DNA from 4 places in the Pseudomonas corni genome. Region 1 is predicted to be linked to each of the others. Evidence: predicted binding sites of a transcription regulator. Region 1 holds the regulator's gene; each other region holds the start of a gene.

Region 1 (4,509 bases):
CGCACGTTCTGCCAGTTCAGGCAGCAGGCCTGCGGGCAGGTTGTCAACGCAGTAAAAGCCGCTATCTTCCAGCACATCGAGGGCCGTACTCTTGCCTGAGCCGGAGCGGCCGCTGACGATGATCATGCGCATGTTAGTGCCCGGTTTGCTCGTCGAGTACCACTTGATAGAGCGCTTCGCCGCTTGGGGCTGCACGAAGCCGTTCTCGCACTTCTTTGCGGTCGAGCATACTGGCAATCTGGCGCAGCAGTTCGAGGTGCGCATCGGTAGCCGCTTCCGGGACCAGCAGAACGAACAGCAAGTCTACCGGCGCGCCGTCAATGGCGTCGAAATCTACGGGATGGCTGAGGTGGAGCAGGGCGCTGATCGGGCTGATGCAGCCCTTGAGCCGGCAATGCGGAATGGCGATGCCATTGCCGAAACCGGTGGAGCCCAGTTTTTCGCGGGCTATCAGACTCTCGTAGACGGTTTGCTGGTCAAGGTCGGGCACCTGCTGCCCAATAACTTTGGCAATCGCTTCGAGTACAGCTTTTTTACTGCCGCCTGGCACGTTCACGAGGGAACGGCCAGGGGTCAGGATATTTTCAAGTCGGATCATGGGTAGGGAGTGTCAGCGAGCGGCCGCACCTTTGAGGATGCTTTGCTGCTTTTCCTTATGCTTGAGCAATTGTCTGTCGAGCTTGTCAGTGAGTAGGTCGATTGCAGCGTACATATCGTCATGCTCCGCATTGGCAACCACCTCTCCACCAGGGATATGCAGGGTGGCCTCGATCTTCTGTTTAAGCTTCTCGACGGCCATCGTCACCTGCACATTGGTAATCTTGTCAAAGTGCCCTTCGAGCTTCTTGAGTTTGAGCTCGATGTATTCACGCAGGGGCTTGGTCACTTCCAGTTGGTGTCCACTGATGTTGACTTGCATACAGCTTCTCCTTCGTTGCCAGTGCATAAAAGAGGCAGGCTTGGTTGCCTGCCACTGGAACGCTGTGGCATGTGACCTCTACATCAGTCGCTTGCGCTCGCTGGAAGGCGCTATCCCTAGAGACTCGCGGTACTTGGCGACTGTGCGACGTGCCACTTGAATGCCTTGTGCCTCCAGTAAACCAGCGATCTTACTGTCACTCAATGGCTTTTTCTGATTTTCGGCCGCAACCAGTTTTTTGATGATTGCGCGAATGGCCGTGGACGAACATTCGCCGCCTTCAGAAGTACTGACGTGGCTGGAAAAGAAGTATTTCAGCTCGTAAATACCGCGCGGCGTGTGCATGAACTTTTGCGTGGTAACCCGGGAAATCGTCGATTCGTGCATGCCGACCGCTTCAGCGATGTCGTGCAGCACCAACGGCTTCATCGCTTCATCACCGTATTCGAGGAAGCCGCGCTGATGCTCCACGATCTGCGTGGCAACCTTCATCAGCGTCTCGTTTCGGCTCTGCAGACTCTTGATGAACCAACGGGCCTCTTGCAACTGGTTGCGCATGAAGGTGTTGTCGGCGCTGGTGTCAGCCCGGCGCACGAACCCTGCGTACTGCGGATTAACACGCAGTCGCGGCACTGATTCCTGATTGAGTTCAACCAGCCAGCGTTCGTTGTGTTTGCGCACGATCACGTCAGGCACAACGTATTCGGCTTCCGTGGACTCAATCTGTGAACCAGGACGCGGGTTCAGGCTCTGCACCAGCTCGATGACCTGACGAAGATCGTCTTCCTTGATCTTCATTCGGCGCATCAGCTGGGCATAGTCGCGACTACCCAACAGATCGATGTAATCGCTGACCAGGCGCTGGGCTTCAGCCAACCACTTGGTCTTGGCAGGCAGCTGGCGTAGTTGCAGCAACAGACATTCGCTGAGGTTGCGGGCGCCGATGCCGGCGGGCTCGAACTGCTGGATACGGTGCAGAACGGCTTCGATTTCATCCAGCTCGATGTCCAGTTCCGGATCGAAAGCGTCGAGCAGTTCATCGAGCGATTCGTCCAGATAACCCTGGTTGTTGATGCAGTCAATCAACGTCACGGCGATCAGCCGGTCAGTGTCCGACATAGGCGCAAGATTGAGTTGCCACAGCAGATGGCTTTGCAGGCTCTCGCCTACCGATGTGCGCGTGGTGAAATCCCACTCGTCATCGTCGTTGCTCGGCAGGCTGCTGGCGCTGGTCTGGTAAACGTCTTCCCAGGCCGTATCGACGGGCAATTCGTTAGGAATGCGCTCGCTCCATTCGCCGTCTTCGAGGTTGTCGACGGTGGGGGCGGATTCCTGGTAGGTCGGTTCCTGTACATCAGGATTTGGCTTTTGCTCGACGCTGTCTGCCATGGGGTCGGCATTATCGAAGTCGTCGCCTTCTTCCTGGCGTTCGAGCATAGGATTGGACTCCAGCGCCTCCTGAATTTCCTGTTGGAGATCCAGAGTCGACAATTGGAGTAAGCGGATGGCCTGCTGCAGCTGCGGTGTCATCGTCAGCTGCTGGCCCATTCTCAAGACTAGCGAAGGTTTCATGGCAGGGGCTAAACACCTTATTCGTTCGCCGGCGCATATGCGCGCCATCCACTACAGGGCGCCAGGGCGCCAACTTAAGCAAATTATATGCCTGAAACCAGAGTGTTTGCCTAGAGTGCGATGACAATTAAAATTCGATCGGTGGCTGAGGTGTCTAGCTCAGTCATCTGCCAATCGAGCGTCATCGCAGCAATTACAGGCGGAACTCGTGGCCGAGGTATACCTCTTTCACCAACTGGTTCGCCAGAATAGTGTCTGAGTCGCCTTCGGCAATCAGCTGTCCATCGTTGACGATATAGGCGGTTTCGCAGATATCCAGCGTTTCGCGGACGTTGTGATCGGTGATCAGCACACCGATACCTTTGGCCTTGAGGTGGTAAATGATTTGCTTGATGTCGCCAACCGAGATCGGGTCGACACCGGCAAACGGCTCATCGAGCAGGATGAACTTGGGTGAAGTCGCCAGGGCGCGTGCGATCTCGACGCGGCGGCGCTCGCCGCCGGACAGGCTCATCCCGAGGTTGTCGCGGATGTGCGTGATGTGAAATTCCTGCAACAGGCTTTCCAGTTCTTTGCGACGAGCAGGACGATCCAGTTCTTTGCGCGTCTCCAGGATGGCCATGATGTTATCGGCAACGGACAGCTTGCGGAAAATCGAGGCTTCCTGAGGCAAATAACCGATGCCTGCGCGCGCACGGCCATGCATGGGCTGGTGGCTGACGTCTTGATCATCGATCAGGACGCGTCCCTGTTCGGCCTGAACCAGGCCGACGATCATGTAAAAACAGGTGGTCTTGCCAGCGCCGTTGGGCCCCAGCAAGCCAACGATCTGACCGCTTTCGATGGACAGGCTCACGTCACGGACGACCTGGCGACCTTTGTAGCTTTTCGCCAGGTGCTGAGCTTTCAGCGTTGCCATTTACTGGGCCTTCTGCTGGTCGGATTTCTTTTTCGGCTGGATAACCATGTCGATTCTTGGGCGCGGCGTAGTGATCTTGGTGCCATTAGCACGACCGGCGTTCACGACCTGCTTCACGGTGTCGTAGACGATTTTCTCGCCTTCGGACGTGTTGCCGTCGTTGATAACCTTCGCCTTGTCGATCAGGACAATACGATCCTGAGCCGCGAAGTACTGAATGGTCACGCCGTAGGCCTGCACGATCGGCTTGTCGACCGAGGGTTTTTGCTCGTAATACGCAAGATTGCCGACGGAGGTGAACACGTCGACTTCGCCCTGTGCGTTACGAGTGATGGTCACGGTGTTACCCGTGATCTTCATGCTGCCCTGAGTGATGATCACGTTGCCCTTGTAAGTGGCGACGCCTTGTTTGTCATCGAGCTGCGCATCATCGGACTGAATGTGGATGGGCTGATCGCGGTCTGTCGGCAAAGACCAGGCGCTCGCGCTTCCCAGTGCTGCGCCCAGGCCGAGCAATAAAGGAAGGGTTTTAACGAGCGTCATACTGTCCTCTTACGTTGGAGAGCAGGTCCATCCTGCTGTCTTTCAAATACGCTTTCATGCCGATGGCCGTCGTTACACCGCCCAAGCCGTCGATTCTAACGGCTTGCTTGGTTTCCGCATATTGCTTCTGAGGGAATACCGTCATGCGGCTGCTGGTAATGATGGTCGTACGGCTTTTTTCGTCTGTTCGGTTGATGCGCACGGAATCGATCAGTTCTACATGATCGCCGCCGGGAGACACCTCGGCTGTCTTGCTCTCGACGTGCCACGGGAAGGTGGAGCCTCGATACAGCTCCAGGTTCGGCGTGGTCAACAAAGTGACGTCGGTTGCCTTCACGTGCTCAACCTTGTCTGCGGTCATCTCGTACTGAAGACCGCCGTCCGGCAGGAACTGAACGCTGTGGGCGTTGATGGCGTAGAAGTCGATGGCGCTTTCATCGACCGCACTTTTGGGCTGGTCCATGAAGCTTTCCGGGCTGATATTCCAGTAGCCGGCAGCCGCCAGCAGCACGGCGAGTACGCCGAACAGCAGGAAGGTACGAATTTTTTTACTGAA
Region 2 (4,509 bases), on a different contig from region 1:
CATCTGCTCGGAAATCTCGATGGAGTTGCCTTCTTCCATGATGATGCGTTCCAGTGCCGGTGTGCTTTTCACGACCTCGTAAATACCGACGCGGCCTTTGTAGCCGCCGTTGCAGTGTTCGCAGCCTACGGGAGAGTAAAGCTTGAACTCGCCGATTTTCGACTCCGGGAAACCTTCTGCAATTAAAGCCTCACGAGGGATGTCAGCCTCTTTTTTGCAGTGGGGGCACAGTTTTCGGGCCAGCCGCTGAGCGATGATCAGGTTGATTGCAGTGGCAATGTTGAATGCGGCGACGCCCATGTGATGTAACCGCGTCAGGGTTTCTGCCGCGCTGTTGGTGTGGAGTGTTGAAAGCACCATGTGACCGGTTTGCGAAGCTTTAATCGCAATCTCAGCCGTTTCCAAATCTCGAATCTCGCCCACCATGATCACATCCGGGTCCTGACGCAGAAATGCTCTGAGCGCCTGAGAAAAGTCCATGCCCTGACGTGGGTTAACGTTTACCTGGTTGATGCCTTCCAGGTTAATTTCCACTGGGTCTTCGGCTGTGGAGATGTTGATGTCCACGGTGTTCAGAATATTTAGGCCGGTATACAGCGAAACGGTTTTACCGGAGCCGGTGGGACCGGTCACAAGAATCATGCCTTGCGGCTGGCGCAGCGCTTCCAGATAAAGCGCTTTTTGCTCCGGCTCGTAGCCCAGCGCATCGATGCCCATTTGTGCGGTGGTCGGGTCAAGAATCCGCATCACGATCTTCTCGCCCCACAACGTCGGCAGGGTGTTAACCCGGAAATCGATCGCGCGGTTTTTCGAGATGCGCAGCTTGATCCGGCCGTCCTGCGGCTTGCGGCGCTCGGAGATATCCAGACTCGCCATGACTTTCAGGCGCGCGGCGATGCGTCCCGCCAAATGAATGGGTGGCTTCGCCACTTCGTGCAGAATTCCGTCGGTTCGCAGCCGCACGCGGAAGATTTTTTCATACGGCTCGAAGTGCAGGTCAGAAGAGCCCAGACGGATCGCATCCATCAGCATCTTGTTGACGAAGCGCACAACCGGCGCATCGTCTGCATCCTGTCCACCAATAGAGCTTTCTTTGCTTTCATCGACCGCTTCGATTTCCAGCCCCAGATCGACGTCAGCCAAGTCGCCCATCCCGGTGTGACTGTCGAAAAACTTATCGATGGCGCTGGTAAGCTTGTCGTCTTCAACCAGGATTGCTTCCGTTGTCAAACCAGTGCTGAACTGGATGTCGGTAATGGCTTGATGATTCGTTGGGTCTGAGATGCCTACGAACAGCTTGTTGCCACGTCGCCATAAAGGCAGGGCGCTGTGCTGGCGCACGAGCTTTTCGCTCACTAACCCCCTTGGTTGGCTTTCTTTATCCAGCACGCTGAGGTCAAGAAAAGGAATGCCGAACTGGTCCGACGCCACCTCGGCCAGCGTCAGGCTTTTGACCAGCTTGTTCTGAACCAGGTAATTGACCAGCGAAACCTTGTCGCGACGGGACTGTTGGTAGGCCTGCTGGGCAGTTTTTTCATTGAGCAGTTCGGCAACAACGAGTTGCTTGGCCAAACCGGTTAGGACGACATCAGTCATTACAGCCACCAGACGCAGACAATAGGTGGTTTATAGCGCAGTCGGGCTTTGCTGCCAAATGTAGACAGGTCTTATGACAAAAATTGTCAGTTACTGTCGCAAGGGGGGCAGTTTTCAGGTTGGAAATTGAGTAGGACCATCGGCGTTGGCATAGATCAGAACTTGGCATGGCATGTGCTCTCGCTTATACAAGGCACACTTTATTGACGCCTGGAGAGATGGATATGAATGTGAAGATGAACGTACAGAAGGGCTTCACCCTGATCGAACTGATGATCGTAGTCGCGATCATCGGTATCTTGGCGGCAGTAGCACTTCCTGCTTACCAGAACTACACTTTGAAAGCTCGTTACAGCGAAGTAACGTCTGTTGCTGATGCGTATAAAACTGCGGTTGCTATGTGCATCTCGTCGTTGAACACGCCAACAGGTTGCGCTCTGGGTACGAATGACATTCCGGCAACAACTTCCACTGCGTACGTCGCGAGTGTCGGGGTTGCCGATGGTGTGATTACTGTTACGCCGAAAGCAACCGGTGGTATTTCTGCCGCATCAACTTACACGCTGACCCCAGTCGTCACGGCTGGTGCCACCAATTGGACAGTGGGCGGCGGCTGCTTGGCAGCACAAGGTACTACTCCAATCCTATGTAAAGCAGCTGGTTCTTGATTTAACGGTTGATAAAAAGGCGCTTAACGGCGCCTTTTTTATTTTCAGTAATCGACTCCTGTGGCAGGGCGCTATGAGTTTTTTCACGTCATCAACTTCCAAGTTTTACGGGGGAGGATTTCTTTTTTTACTTTTCGCACCGGTGGTTTTCAACTCGATATCGGGAAATAATTGGCAGCGTGTCTCCCAATGCGTGATTGCCCTGCTTTGCTTGTTGGCGATCATTCTATTTTTCGCAAATAATCCAAATACCGCCGTACTGAATCAACGTCAACGAGTGCCGGGAATACTGATCTTCTGTCTCGCTATGCTTTCGGTGATGAACGCCCATCAAACGACATGGGCTTTCGTGGAGTTTTCCTTACTCACCGCCAGCTGTTGTATTGCCTGCGCAGTGGCGCTCGAACGTAGAAATCGAGGGGCGAGTTTTGATCGCTTAGTGATTTCATTCGTCTTGCTACTGTGCACCATCAAAAGCGTGCAGTTTATTGCTGCCACGACTGCTGCGTTCACCAGTGGGCTTGCGACGTTCAATACCCTTCTATTGCTCGAGGGGTTTTCCAACCCTCGCTTCTACGGCCAGTTCCAAACCTTCACCCTCCCGCTCCTGGCGGCCCCTCTGCTGTTAAATACATCTAAGCCCTCGACCAAAACCTGGATATTCGCGTTGCTCGCATGCTGGTGGATGATCGCCATCTGTGGCGGAACACGCGGTACATGGCTAGGTATGGGATGCGCGGCGGCGGTCCTTTTTCTCTGTGGGCCGCATGGCCGACGCTGGTGCTCCTGGCAACTTGGTGCCACGGCAGTTGGCTTAGTGCTGTTCTGGTGTTTGTTCAGCCTGCTCCCCAGTTTTCTTGGTATCGAGATGCTCAACTTTGCTGGTGACCGGCTGACTACCAGTTTGTCTGCCCGAGAGGTCATCTGGCACCAGGCATGGGAGATGATCAAAGAGCGTCCACTGCTGGGTTTCGGTCCCATGCATTTCGCGGACATTCACAACCCGGTTGCAGCCCATCCTCATCAAGCGATTTTGCAATGGGCGTGTGAATGGGGCGTGCCGTCGACGTTGTTGGTTGGATGGCTGGCGGCCCGAGGGCTGCTTGCGACACTTATGCTGATCCGAAAGAACGCAGCTTCTAGCGAGCCAGTCGATCTACTACGTATTTGTCTGTTCGCCAGTTTGCTGGGCGCATTAGCGCAATCGATGGTCGATGGCGTGATCGTCATGCCGTATTCGCAACTCTGGTTGGCGATTGTGGTGGGTTGGCTAATGGGCATTCATGAGTGGTCTGTCACGCCTGAACCAAGTGGGCCGGTCCTGCGATGGGGGTGGATGGCGACAATGATATTGGCGGTCGGATTTCTGATGTACGTTGTCGCCCGCGACTTCCCCCATCTGGATGAGCGGGAGCAGCAATACGGCCATGATTTTGGCGGAAATTTGCAGCCTCGTTTCTGGCTACAGGGCTTCATCGGGGTAAAAACTGAGTAGCTTGCTGAGCGCTATGTTCGCTGCTAGCGTTGCCACATGAGCGCCGAAATAGCTCAGTCGGTAGAGCAGCGCACTCGTAACGCGAAGGTCGTAGGTTCGATTCCTATTTTCGGCACCAGAAACACGAAAACCCCGGTCCTCAAGACCGGGCTTTTTCGTTTCTATGGTAGTAGGTACCGCCACGACGCGGGCCCTGTAGGAGCCAACTTGTTGGCGAGGCGGTCAATGCGGTGTGTCGGCCGGGCCTTGAAGACGCCAAGATAAGCCTGAGACAAAAAACTGTGGTGGGCCTGCTGGCCTCTTCGCGGACGGGTCCGCTCCCACAAGGTTTATGTTTTCTTCGCGAGCAAGTTCGTGCTCAGGCATTAGCCGGGCTACAGATCCAGCAAGCTCCCTCTCGGCTTTCGCGCTTGCCTCGCGAACAAGTTCGCTCCTACAGGGGCCGCGATCTCGTCAAATCCTCAACCGCATCGACAAATCCACCGCCTTCACATCTTTGGTCAACGTGCCGATCGAGATGTAGTCCACGCCCGTCTCGGCAATGGTGCGCAGGGTCGTTTCGTTGATACCGCCGCTGGCTTCAAGCTTCGCTCGGCCTGCTGTGAGGCGGACGGCTTCGCGCATGTCGTCCAGACTCAGTTCGTCGAGCATGATGATGTCGGCGCCGGCGTCCAGTGCTTGTTGCAATTCGCTGAGGCTTTCGACTTCGACTTCAACCGGTTTGCCGGGCGCGATTTTGTGGGCGGCGGT
Region 3 (4,509 bases), on a different contig from region 1:
CATCCAGCGCGAAGAAATGCAGCAAGCGTTCGGCATGCAGTTCGCCATGACGCTCCAGATAATCGTCCAGGGTTCCGGTGATCAAAAGCGGCATGGCGATTTCATTCAAGCCATCGCCGCGACCGTCCTGAGGCATCAGGGACAGCGAGTAACTGACGTCCAGCATCCGTGCGAGGTTTTCAGCCCGCTCCAGGTAGCGCGACATCCAATATAAATCCGAGGCAGTTCTACTTAGCATTGGCAGGCATCCTTAATCCTCGACCACCCAGGTATCTTTCGTTCCTCCACCCTGCGACGAGTTGACCACCAGCGAACCTTCACGCAGCGCAACACGGGTAAGTCCACCAGGGACCACGCGGGTTTCGCGGCCAGCCAGAACGAACGGGCGCAGGTCGATGTGTCGCGGGGCGATGCCGTTCTCGACAAACGTCGGACAGGTCGACAGGCACAACGTAGGTTGGGCGATATACAAATGGGGCTTGGCTTTGAGCCTGGCACGGAAGGATTCGATTTCGGCAGCGGTGGCCGCCGGGCCGACCAACATCCCGTAACCGCCCGAGCCTTGAGTCTCCTTGACCACCAGATCACCAAGGTTGGCCAGTACGTGGGACAGCTCTTCAGGCTTGCGGCACTGCCAGGTCGGCACGTTTTTCAGAATCGGCTCTTCGTCCAGATAGAAACGAATCATGTCGGTCACGAACGGATAGATCGACTTGTCGTCGGCAACGCCGGTCCCGATGGCGTTTGCCAAGACCACGTTGCCGGAGCGATAGGCCGACAGCAGACCCGGCACACCCAGCATCGAATCGGGATTGAACGCCAGCGGGTCGAGGAACGCGTCATCGAGACGACGGTAAATCACGTCGACCGCTTTGGCTCCGTTGGTGGTGCGCATGAACACCCGATCATCACGCACGAACAGATCCGCGCCTTCCACCAGCTCCACGCCCATTTCACGGGCCAGAAACGCATGCTCGAAAAACGCGCTATTGAAGCGCCCGGGTGTCAGCACCACGACACTTGGGTTATCCAGCGGGCTGGAACTCTTGAGCGTGTCGAGCAGCAAATTAGGGTAGTGATCGATAGGTGCGATGCGTTGGGCGGCGAACAACTCCGGGAACAAACGCATCATCATCTTGCGGTCTTCGAGCATGTAGCTCACGCCGCTAGGTGTACGCAGGTTGTCTTCCAGAACGTAATACGTGCCATCGCCATCGCGCACCAGATCGACACCGGAAATGTGCGAATAGAGGTCGCGATGCAGATTCAGGCCTTGCATCGCGAGCTGGTATTGCTCGTTGGCGAGTACTTGTTCGGCGGGGATGATCCCGGCCTTGATAATGCGTTGATCGTGATAAAGGTCGGCGAGAAACATGTTCAGCGCCTTGACGCGCTGAATGCAACCACGCTCGACAATCCGCCATTCACTGGCGGGAATACTGCGCGGAATGGTATCGAAAGGGATCAGTCGTTCGGTCCCCTGCTCATCGCCGTACAGGGTGAACGTGATCCCGGCGCGATGAAACAAAAGATCGGCCTCACGCCTGCGCTGAGCCAGAAGCTCAGGGGGCGCTTCACCCAACCAACGGGCAAATTCCCGATAATGCGGGCGGACCACGCCGCCTGCATCGTACATCTCATCATAAAAGGTGCGGATCATGCCGTACTCCTTGTCACCATGGACCCATGGACCTTCGCAAGGCCCGTGCCAGCGGCATAAACGCTTAAAAATCAGTTGGTTAAACAATATGGCGTAGCGTCTCGCACCATTCCTGTGCAGGAAGAGCTCTAACCAATTCTCCCGCGCCTCATTGAGAAGCATGGGGGTAAGCTGCAAGCTTCAAGCTTCAAGCGGTAGGATTCAAGCTACAGACACCGCCCGCTTTTGCTTGCAGCTTGCAGCTTTCGGCTTGCAGCCGCCGACAGGCTCAATTAAAGCGCCTGATCTCCTGAGTCACGCCCCACCCTTCAACTTCGCCGTCCAGCGGGTCGATTGCGGTCTGTAGGTCCTGTTCGAAATCGCCGATCCCGTCATAGGTGGCGTACATCACTTTGCTCAGCTGCAAATGCCAGGCGCCGTCATCGCGCGCGTTGATCTGGGCATTAAGGGACTCACCACGAAATTGATCCGCCGCCTGACGTGCCCGCTCCTCGTCCGGGAAGACAGCATAAAACTCGATGGGGTGGATACGTGCGAAGTCGAAACCGCCTTCCTTCATGCGGCGCAGCACGTTGCTGCTGATGTCTTCTTGATAGGCTGTGCTCATGAAACGTCCTCCTATACAACGATAGATAGAGTTTCAACGATCCCTGAACGTCCTCTCCCAGAGGGCCGCTACACGACGGACAATCCGCCGCGCGGGACTCAAGCATGTCGCTTCAAGGCCGGTACTGCTTTTCCTCACCGGGCATCGGTACTCGAGCTGGCTGGGGTAGATGCTTCACCGGCCTCATTGGCAGACTACGCCCATTAATAGCGAGTTGCCAATTGCCACTTGAAGGCTTTCCGGTTCATCAAGACAGGTGTTAAATCACGACGCTTCGACGATCGAAATGATCTGTACCGCGTTCTGCTCTTTAAGTGTTTTCACCGTCGGCTCGGCAGTCCGACCCTCCAGATCATTCAGGTCCAGGTCGCTTGCGACCGGAAACAGGTGCGGGCGCAAATGCTGGGCGGCCTCCTCTTCACTGGGGCGCTGATCGGATTCAAGATCGAGGGTTTGCTGTACGCCATCTTTATCCAGAAACGAAACGGTCCAGACTTTCATCAATATCTCCTCAACCAGGCCGCAAACCGGCCTACCGAAATCGGACTTGGTTTTTTACCCTTTCGTTCAACCTGTTTGTCACCCAAGGCCCTGTTTAGCAGGCAAAAAAAAGAGGCCGCAATGGCCTCTTTTTCATGCAGCGGACTGCTTATGGCTTGGCGTCTTTGACCCCGGCCGTGTTGTCCAGCAGGCTTTTGGTTGCAGTCTGCAGGAAGCTGTCGAGCTTCTTGCGCAGCTCGGCCACATCCGGCGCATCCGGTACCAGTTCGGCATGGGGCTTGTTGCCCAGGGTGTAGGCGTAAATCTTGGGCTCCATTTCCTTGGGCTCGATGAGGATGCGGTCACCGGTGACGATGGCCACGGTCTGCTCGCTGCCCGAGGGCTTGATCACGCCAAAACCCTTGTCGCCTTCCGGCAGGTTCAGCAGATCACGACCCCAGCACTGATGAACTGTGTCGCCACCCAGACGCCCCATGATGGTCGGCACGATATCGATCTGCGTTCCGACGATGCTGCTACGGGTGCCGAACTTCTCTTGAATGCCCGGCGCGATCATCAGCATCGGCACGTTGAAACGGCCCAGATCCATTTCAGTGATCTGCTCGTTGTTGCCGAAGCCGTGGTCGCCGACGACGATGAACAGGGTGTCTTTGTAGTAAGGCTCTTTCTTGGCTTTCTCGAAGAACTGACCCAGCGCCCAGTCGGAGTAACGCATGGCGGTCAAGTGCTCATCCAGCGAGCCGTGGCCGGTCACGCGTTCAACCGGCAGGTTGGTCGGCAAGGCGTATGGCGTGTGATTGGAAAGCGTCTGCAGCAACGCATAGAACGGACGGCCCTTGTCTTCCCTGGCTTTGAGCTCCTGAGCGCCGCGATCGAACATGTCCTGATCAGACACGCCCCACGTCGGGTCTGAGAACACCGGATTGACGAAGTCGTTACGCCCGATGAAGTTGGTCATGCCCTGGTTGCTGAAGAAACCGGACTGGTTATCCCAGGCAAAGTCACCGTTGTAGACGTACACGTCGTCGTACTTGCGTGCGCCGCTGAGCAACTGGGGCAGGCCGGACAGTTTGTGGCTGCCTTCTGGCGTCTGCATCAGGTACTCGAAACCTGGCAGGTTCGGGAAGCAGGCCATGGTCGCGAACATACCCTGATGGGTGTGCGTGCCGTTGGAGAAGAAACGGTCGAACAGCAGGCCTTCTTTGGACAGCTTGTCGAAGTACGGCGTGATGTTGGATTCGTCGCCCAGAGCACCGACCGAATGACCGGCGAAGCTCTCCATGAGGATCACTACGACGTTCTTGATTGGCAGGGTCTTGTCGGCTGGCGGCGAGAAGTTGCGACGAACCGCTGCGGTATCCGGATCGACCAGTTTGTCGTTGGCGGTCATCAGCATGTCGCGCACAGTCTGTTGCGCCTGGGCAGTGGGCAACGTGCCCTTCCAGATGTTATCGCGGTCTTCGGACATCCGGCTCTTGGCGGCTGCGATCAACGTCAGCGTGCCATTGAGGCCCAGGGTGTTGGCGAAATTGGATTCGGTGGTGTAAGCATCGCCCCAGCGCAGCGGCGGCCCTTGACGCAACGTACCGCGAGCCGCCACGACAGCGATCAGCAGGCAGACGACGAAGACACCGACGCGGGTGTACCAAGGCGCAACCCTGCGATTGCTGGAAGTGCTCAGATTGACGCCGCCGGCCGGACGCGTCACCCGATCAACGCCTTTGAACACCAGGCTCAGCAG
Region 4 (4,509 bases), on a different contig from region 1:
CGCCTGCGTGGCACATACATTGTGCCGGTCCACCACGACGATGCCTCCATCAAAGAAGGCGAATGCCATGGCAGTCGGTTAGCAGGCCCGAAAACCTGAGTAAAACTGATATTAAAAAACCACTATTGAGCCCGACGACGTCAGTAATAAAAAGTCACATCCCCGACCCTTCGTCGTTTTGACCCTGACTTCAAAAAGCCAGCAGTCGATATTGAGACACAGTCTCGATATGCCTGTAGAGCCCCATATACAGGGGTTCACAAAAATAACTGCCTGCGAATGAAGCCTCTGCTTATGGTCTTAATACCCCAAACATGACTTTCTTATGACAAAACGGTCATTCACAGCGCCCGATGCATTGGTTAGAAACAACACAGGTTGTCGTCGCAATGACGGCAGCACCTAAGCCCGCGACGCCGGCAGCGGGTACCAACGGCAGAGAATTTCTGCCCGACCTCGACATGAGGTCTCAAGGGACATTACAGTCAACAAACGAGGGCAACACCCTATGAGAAGACTTAAGCGTGATCCGTTGGAAAGAGCATTTTTACGCGGATATCAATTTGGTGTTCATGGAAAATCCCGTGAGCTTTGCCCCTTTACTCTACCGTCAGTACGCCAAGCCTGGATCAACGGCTGGCGAGAAGGACGCGGCGACAACTGGGACGGTATGACCGGCACTGCGGGTATCCACAGACTCAACGAACTTCACGCGGTCGGCTAAACACACATAAGGGAACGTGCGACTAAATAATTTTTCGATCTCATCACACCATGCGTGCCCCATCCGGGCCGCGGGCCAAAGCCCAGGGGGTTCCGTCAAGGAACCCCCTTTTTATTGGTCCAGGTTCAGCTGGCGGGACGAGGCATCGCCGCGATTGCATCGACAGACTGGCGTATCAGCGCCGGCCCTTTATAGATGAAGCCAGAATAAATCTGCACCAGACTGGCACCGGCAGCGATTTTCTCGGCCGCGTGTTTGCCCTCCGTGATCCCACCAGCGGCAATGATCGGCAACCTACCGCCCAACTCAGCGGCCAGCACCTTGACGATGTGCGTGCTTTGTTCACGTACCGGTGCGCCGGACAACCCGCCCGTCTCATCAGCATGGGGCAGCCCTTCGACGCCTTGGCGGCTGAGGGTAGTGTTGGTCGCGATCACGGCGTCCATTCCGGATTCGATCAAAGCGCGAGCGACCAGCGCGGTTTCTTCATCGCTCATGTCGGGCGCGATTTTGATTGCCAGTGGCACGTGCTTGCCGTGGATTTGAGTCAAAGCGAGTTGGCGAACCTTCAGCGCTTCAAGAAGTTGCTTGAGCGAATCGCCAAACTGCAGACTGCGCAGGCCCGGTGTATTGGGTGAGCTGACATTGACCGTGATGTAGCTGGCGTGGGCGTAAACCTTGTCCAGGCAGATCAGGTAATCGTCAACGGCGCGCTCCACCGGAGTGCTGAAGTTTTTGCCGATATTGATGCCCAGGATGCCGTCGAATTTGGCGGCCTGCACGCGGCTGACCAGGTTATCAACGCCCAGGTTGTTGAACCCCATGCGGTTGATGATGCCTTCGGCATGGGGCAGGCGGAAGATGCGTGGCTTGGGATTGCCGGGCTGTGCCAGGGGGGTGACAGTGCCAATTTCGACGAAACCGAAGCCCAGTTGCGAGAAGCCGTCGATGGCCGCGCCATTTTTGTCCAGGCCTGCCGCCAAACCAACCGGGTTCGGAAATTCAAGGCCCATGACCGTCGTCGACAACTTGACCGGCGCCTTGTTGAACAGACTGTTGATGCCCAACCGCCCTCCCGCACCGATCAGGTCGATCGACAGGTCGTGGGAGGCTTCCGGGGAAAGTTTGAACAGTAACTGGCGGGCCAGGTTATACATGGGCGGGCGCGGCTCGTTGCGGCTGAATTCAGCGGGCGATTATAGACGCCACACCGATGCAGCGCGAGGCCTGTCCTGAACTTTGCGCAGCGACCGCCCCGTCGCTGGCATATCGCTTGCTTCGCTTATGCATCGAACTCGTTCCAATGACGGAGCGGATCATCTGACAATGGCGTCGCGACTATCCTTGCTCAGGCAGCGGGTGGAGCGACGCTTTTTTTATGGAAGTCGTGTGGTACAGCTCAGCGACGCAACATAAGCCAGCCATCGCGACTTCAAGCGGGACCGAAAACATGAATGAATCAATAAGCAGCACATTGGCCTGGGTGGCGGGCAGCGACGCCCCGGAACTTAGCAGTATCGATGTCGGCTTCATGGCGCTGACCGACAGCGCATCCCTGGTGGTCGCGGCGACTCAGGGCTTCGCGCAGCCGTATGGACTGAACATCAATCTGCATCGGCAAACGTCCTGGGCCAATCTGCGGGACAAACTGGTCAACGGCCAGCTCCACGCCGCCCACAGCCTGTACGGCCTGATCTACGCCGCGCAACTGGGCATTGGCGGACAAGCCACGGACATGGCGGTGTTGATGGGGCTTAATCAGAATGGCCAGAGCATCAATGTCTCCCGGGCCTTGCAGGACGCCGGAGTGATCACTCCTGAGGCGCTGGACCGGCGCACGCACCAAAGCGATCCAAAACTGACCTTCGCCCAGACCTTTCCCACCGGCAATCACGCAATGTGGTTGTACTACTGGCTGGCGAGTCAAGGCATTCACCCGCTCAACGATGTCGACAGCGTGGTGGTGCCGCCGCCGCAAATGGTTGCCCACCTTGAGGCTGGCCGCATTGACGGTTTCTGCGTGGGTGAACCGTGGGGCGCCAGCGCAGTGGCTCAGGATCTGGGCTTTACCATGGCCACCTCTCAGGCAATCTGGCCGGATCACCCGGAAAAAGTACTCGGCTGTACCCGTGAATTTGTCGAGCAGTATCCCAACACCGCACGGGCACTGATCATGGCGGTACTAGAGGCAAGCCGCTTCATCGAACAAAGTGTCGACAACCGTTGCAGTACGGCGCAATTGCTCAGCGCCAGCGACTATGTCGATGCCCCGGTGGAATCCATCGAGTCGCGATTGCTGGGCAAGTACGTCGACGGGCTGGGTAATCACTGGCAGGACCATCACCCGGTACGTTTCTACAATAATGGCGAGGTCAACCTGCCCTATTTGTCCGACGGCATGTGGTTCATGACCCAGTTCCGTCGGTGGGGATTGTTGCGCGAAGACCCCGACTACCTGGCCATTGCCCGGCAGGTGCAGCAACTTGCGCTTTATGCCCAGGCGGCCGAAGCGCTCGGCGTGCCGGTCCCCTCCGCGCCCATGCGCAGCAGTCAGTTGATCGACGGCAAGGTCTGGGACGGCAGTGATCCGGCGGGCTATGCGCGCAGCTTCAAGCTGCATGCGTTGGCCGATACCGCCCCCATCGCGCTCGATCGTTGAGGAGGATGCCAACATGCTGCGTATCCTGCTGATAAACGACACGCCGAAAAAGGTCGGACGCCTCAAGGCCGCACTGATCGAAGCCGGGTTTGAGGTCATCGACGAGTCAGGACTGATCATCGACTTGCCCGCGCGCGTCGAGGCGGTACGTCCGGACGTAATCTTGATCGACACCGAATCCCCGGGCCGCGATGTGATGGAGCAAGTGGTGCTGGTGACCCGCGATCTGCCGCGACCGATCGTGATGTTCACCGACGAACACGACCCCGGCGTCATGCGCCAGGCAATCAAATCAGGCGTCAGCGCCTACATCGTCGAAGGCATCCACGCACAGCGCTTGCAGCCGATTCTTGATGTCGCCATGGCGCGTTTCGAAAGCGATCAGGACTTGCGCGCCCAGCTGCATGCCCGTGATCAGCAACTCGCCGAGCGTAAGCGCATAGAACTGGCGAAGGGGCTGCTGATGAAAATGAAAAGCTGTAACGAAGAAGAGGCTTACACCCTGATGCGCCGTCAGGCCATGAGCCGGCAACAGAAGCTGATTCAAGTGGCCGAGCAGATCATCGCCATGAGCGAGTTGCTGGGCTAGCGTCCAACAACCCTTGTAGGAGCGCGCTCGCCCGCGAAGGTTTTCTGTCCGCAAGGGGATATGAAACTGACACACCGTTTTCGCGGGCAAGCGCGCTCCTACATTTCGATCACCGGACATACTGGCCCACGTTTTGCTTTGTAAACCGCACAGGTAGCCAACGGCGGTTGCCCCACTCACGACAAAGACGTCGCACCCCTCTTCGCTCAGGCGGATCGGGCTGCGACGTTTTTTGCGTTTTGGACCCAGTGTTTTTGGGCCGGGTGGAGCGCCGGATTGTGGTGCTTCACCTGCAGGATCTGACCCGTTGCAGTGCGAGTTCGCCTCGCCCGCCACATTCCTTTGCAGATGAGGTGTTTGATGAATACGAGTTTCTGGAAGGCCGGCCACAAACCGACACTGTTTGCAGCGTTCCTGTATTTCGACCTGAGCTTCATGGTCTGGTACCTGCTCGGTCCGCTGGCCGTTCAAATTGCCGCCGACCTGCACCTGACCACTCAACAACGAGGGCTGATGGTCGCCACGCCGATCCTGGCA

The links. The regulator sigma-54, encoded in region 1, starts transcription at its own class of promoters, with help from an activator protein. The targets are predictions, from matches to a motif close to ANTGGCATNNANNTTGCTNT.
Region 2: a site for sigma-54 is predicted at 1,758-1,777, ahead of ACWKV9_RS20865 (pilin). Genes of this name have one in related genera too.
Region 3: a site for sigma-54 is predicted at 1,694-1,713, ahead of ACWKV9_RS08095 (circularly permuted type 2 ATP-grasp protein). Genes of this name have one in related genera too.
Region 4: a site for sigma-54 is predicted at 1,985-2,004, ahead of ACWKV9_RS14425 (CmpA/NrtA family ABC transporter substrate-binding protein). Genes of this name have one in related genera too.

Annotation. Positions count from the first base shown of each region.
Region 1 is NZ_JBSKHW010000001.1:118,475-122,983, forward strand. Features, by position in the region: gene rapZ (RNase adapter RapZ) at 1-132, opposite strand, end outside; gene ptsN (PTS IIA-like nitrogen regulatory protein PtsN) at 134-598, opposite strand; gene hpf (ribosome hibernation-promoting factor, HPF/YfiA family) at 611-919, opposite strand; gene ACWKV9_RS00465 (RNA polymerase factor sigma-54) at 998-2,491, opposite strand; gene lptB (LPS export ABC transporter ATP-binding protein) at 2,685-3,410, opposite strand; gene lptA (lipopolysaccharide transport periplasmic protein LptA) at 3,411-3,953, opposite strand; gene lptC (LPS export ABC transporter periplasmic protein LptC) at 3,940-4,509, opposite strand, start outside.
Region 2 is NZ_JBSKHW010000014.1:119,926-124,434, reverse strand. Features, by position in the region: gene pilB (type IV-A pilus assembly ATPase PilB) at 1-1,596, opposite strand, end outside; gene ACWKV9_RS20865 (pilin) at 1,821-2,264, shown strand; gene ACWKV9_RS20860 (O-antigen ligase family protein) at 2,338-3,759, shown strand; tRNA gene ACWKV9_RS20855 (tRNA-Thr) at 3,802-3,877, shown strand; gene nadC (carboxylating nicotinate-nucleotide diphosphorylase) at 4,213-4,509, opposite strand, start outside.
Region 3 is NZ_JBSKHW010000003.1:217,310-221,818, reverse strand. Features, by position in the region: gene ACWKV9_RS08100 (alpha-E domain-containing protein) at 1-238, opposite strand, end outside; gene ACWKV9_RS08095 (circularly permuted type 2 ATP-grasp protein) at 251-1,660, opposite strand; gene ACWKV9_RS08090 (ribonuclease E inhibitor RraB) at 1,929-2,267, opposite strand; gene ACWKV9_RS08085 (hypothetical protein) at 2,532-2,768, opposite strand; gene ACWKV9_RS08080 (LTA synthase family protein) at 2,917-4,509, opposite strand, start outside.
Region 4 is NZ_JBSKHW010000008.1:125,282-129,790, forward strand. Features, by position in the region: gene rmf (ribosome modulation factor) at 509-724, shown strand; gene ACWKV9_RS14420 (quinone-dependent dihydroorotate dehydrogenase) at 850-1,881, opposite strand; gene ACWKV9_RS14425 (CmpA/NrtA family ABC transporter substrate-binding protein) at 2,175-3,383, shown strand; gene ACWKV9_RS14430 (ANTAR domain-containing response regulator) at 3,397-3,972, shown strand; gene ACWKV9_RS14435 (nitrate/nitrite transporter) at 4,333-4,509, shown strand, end outside.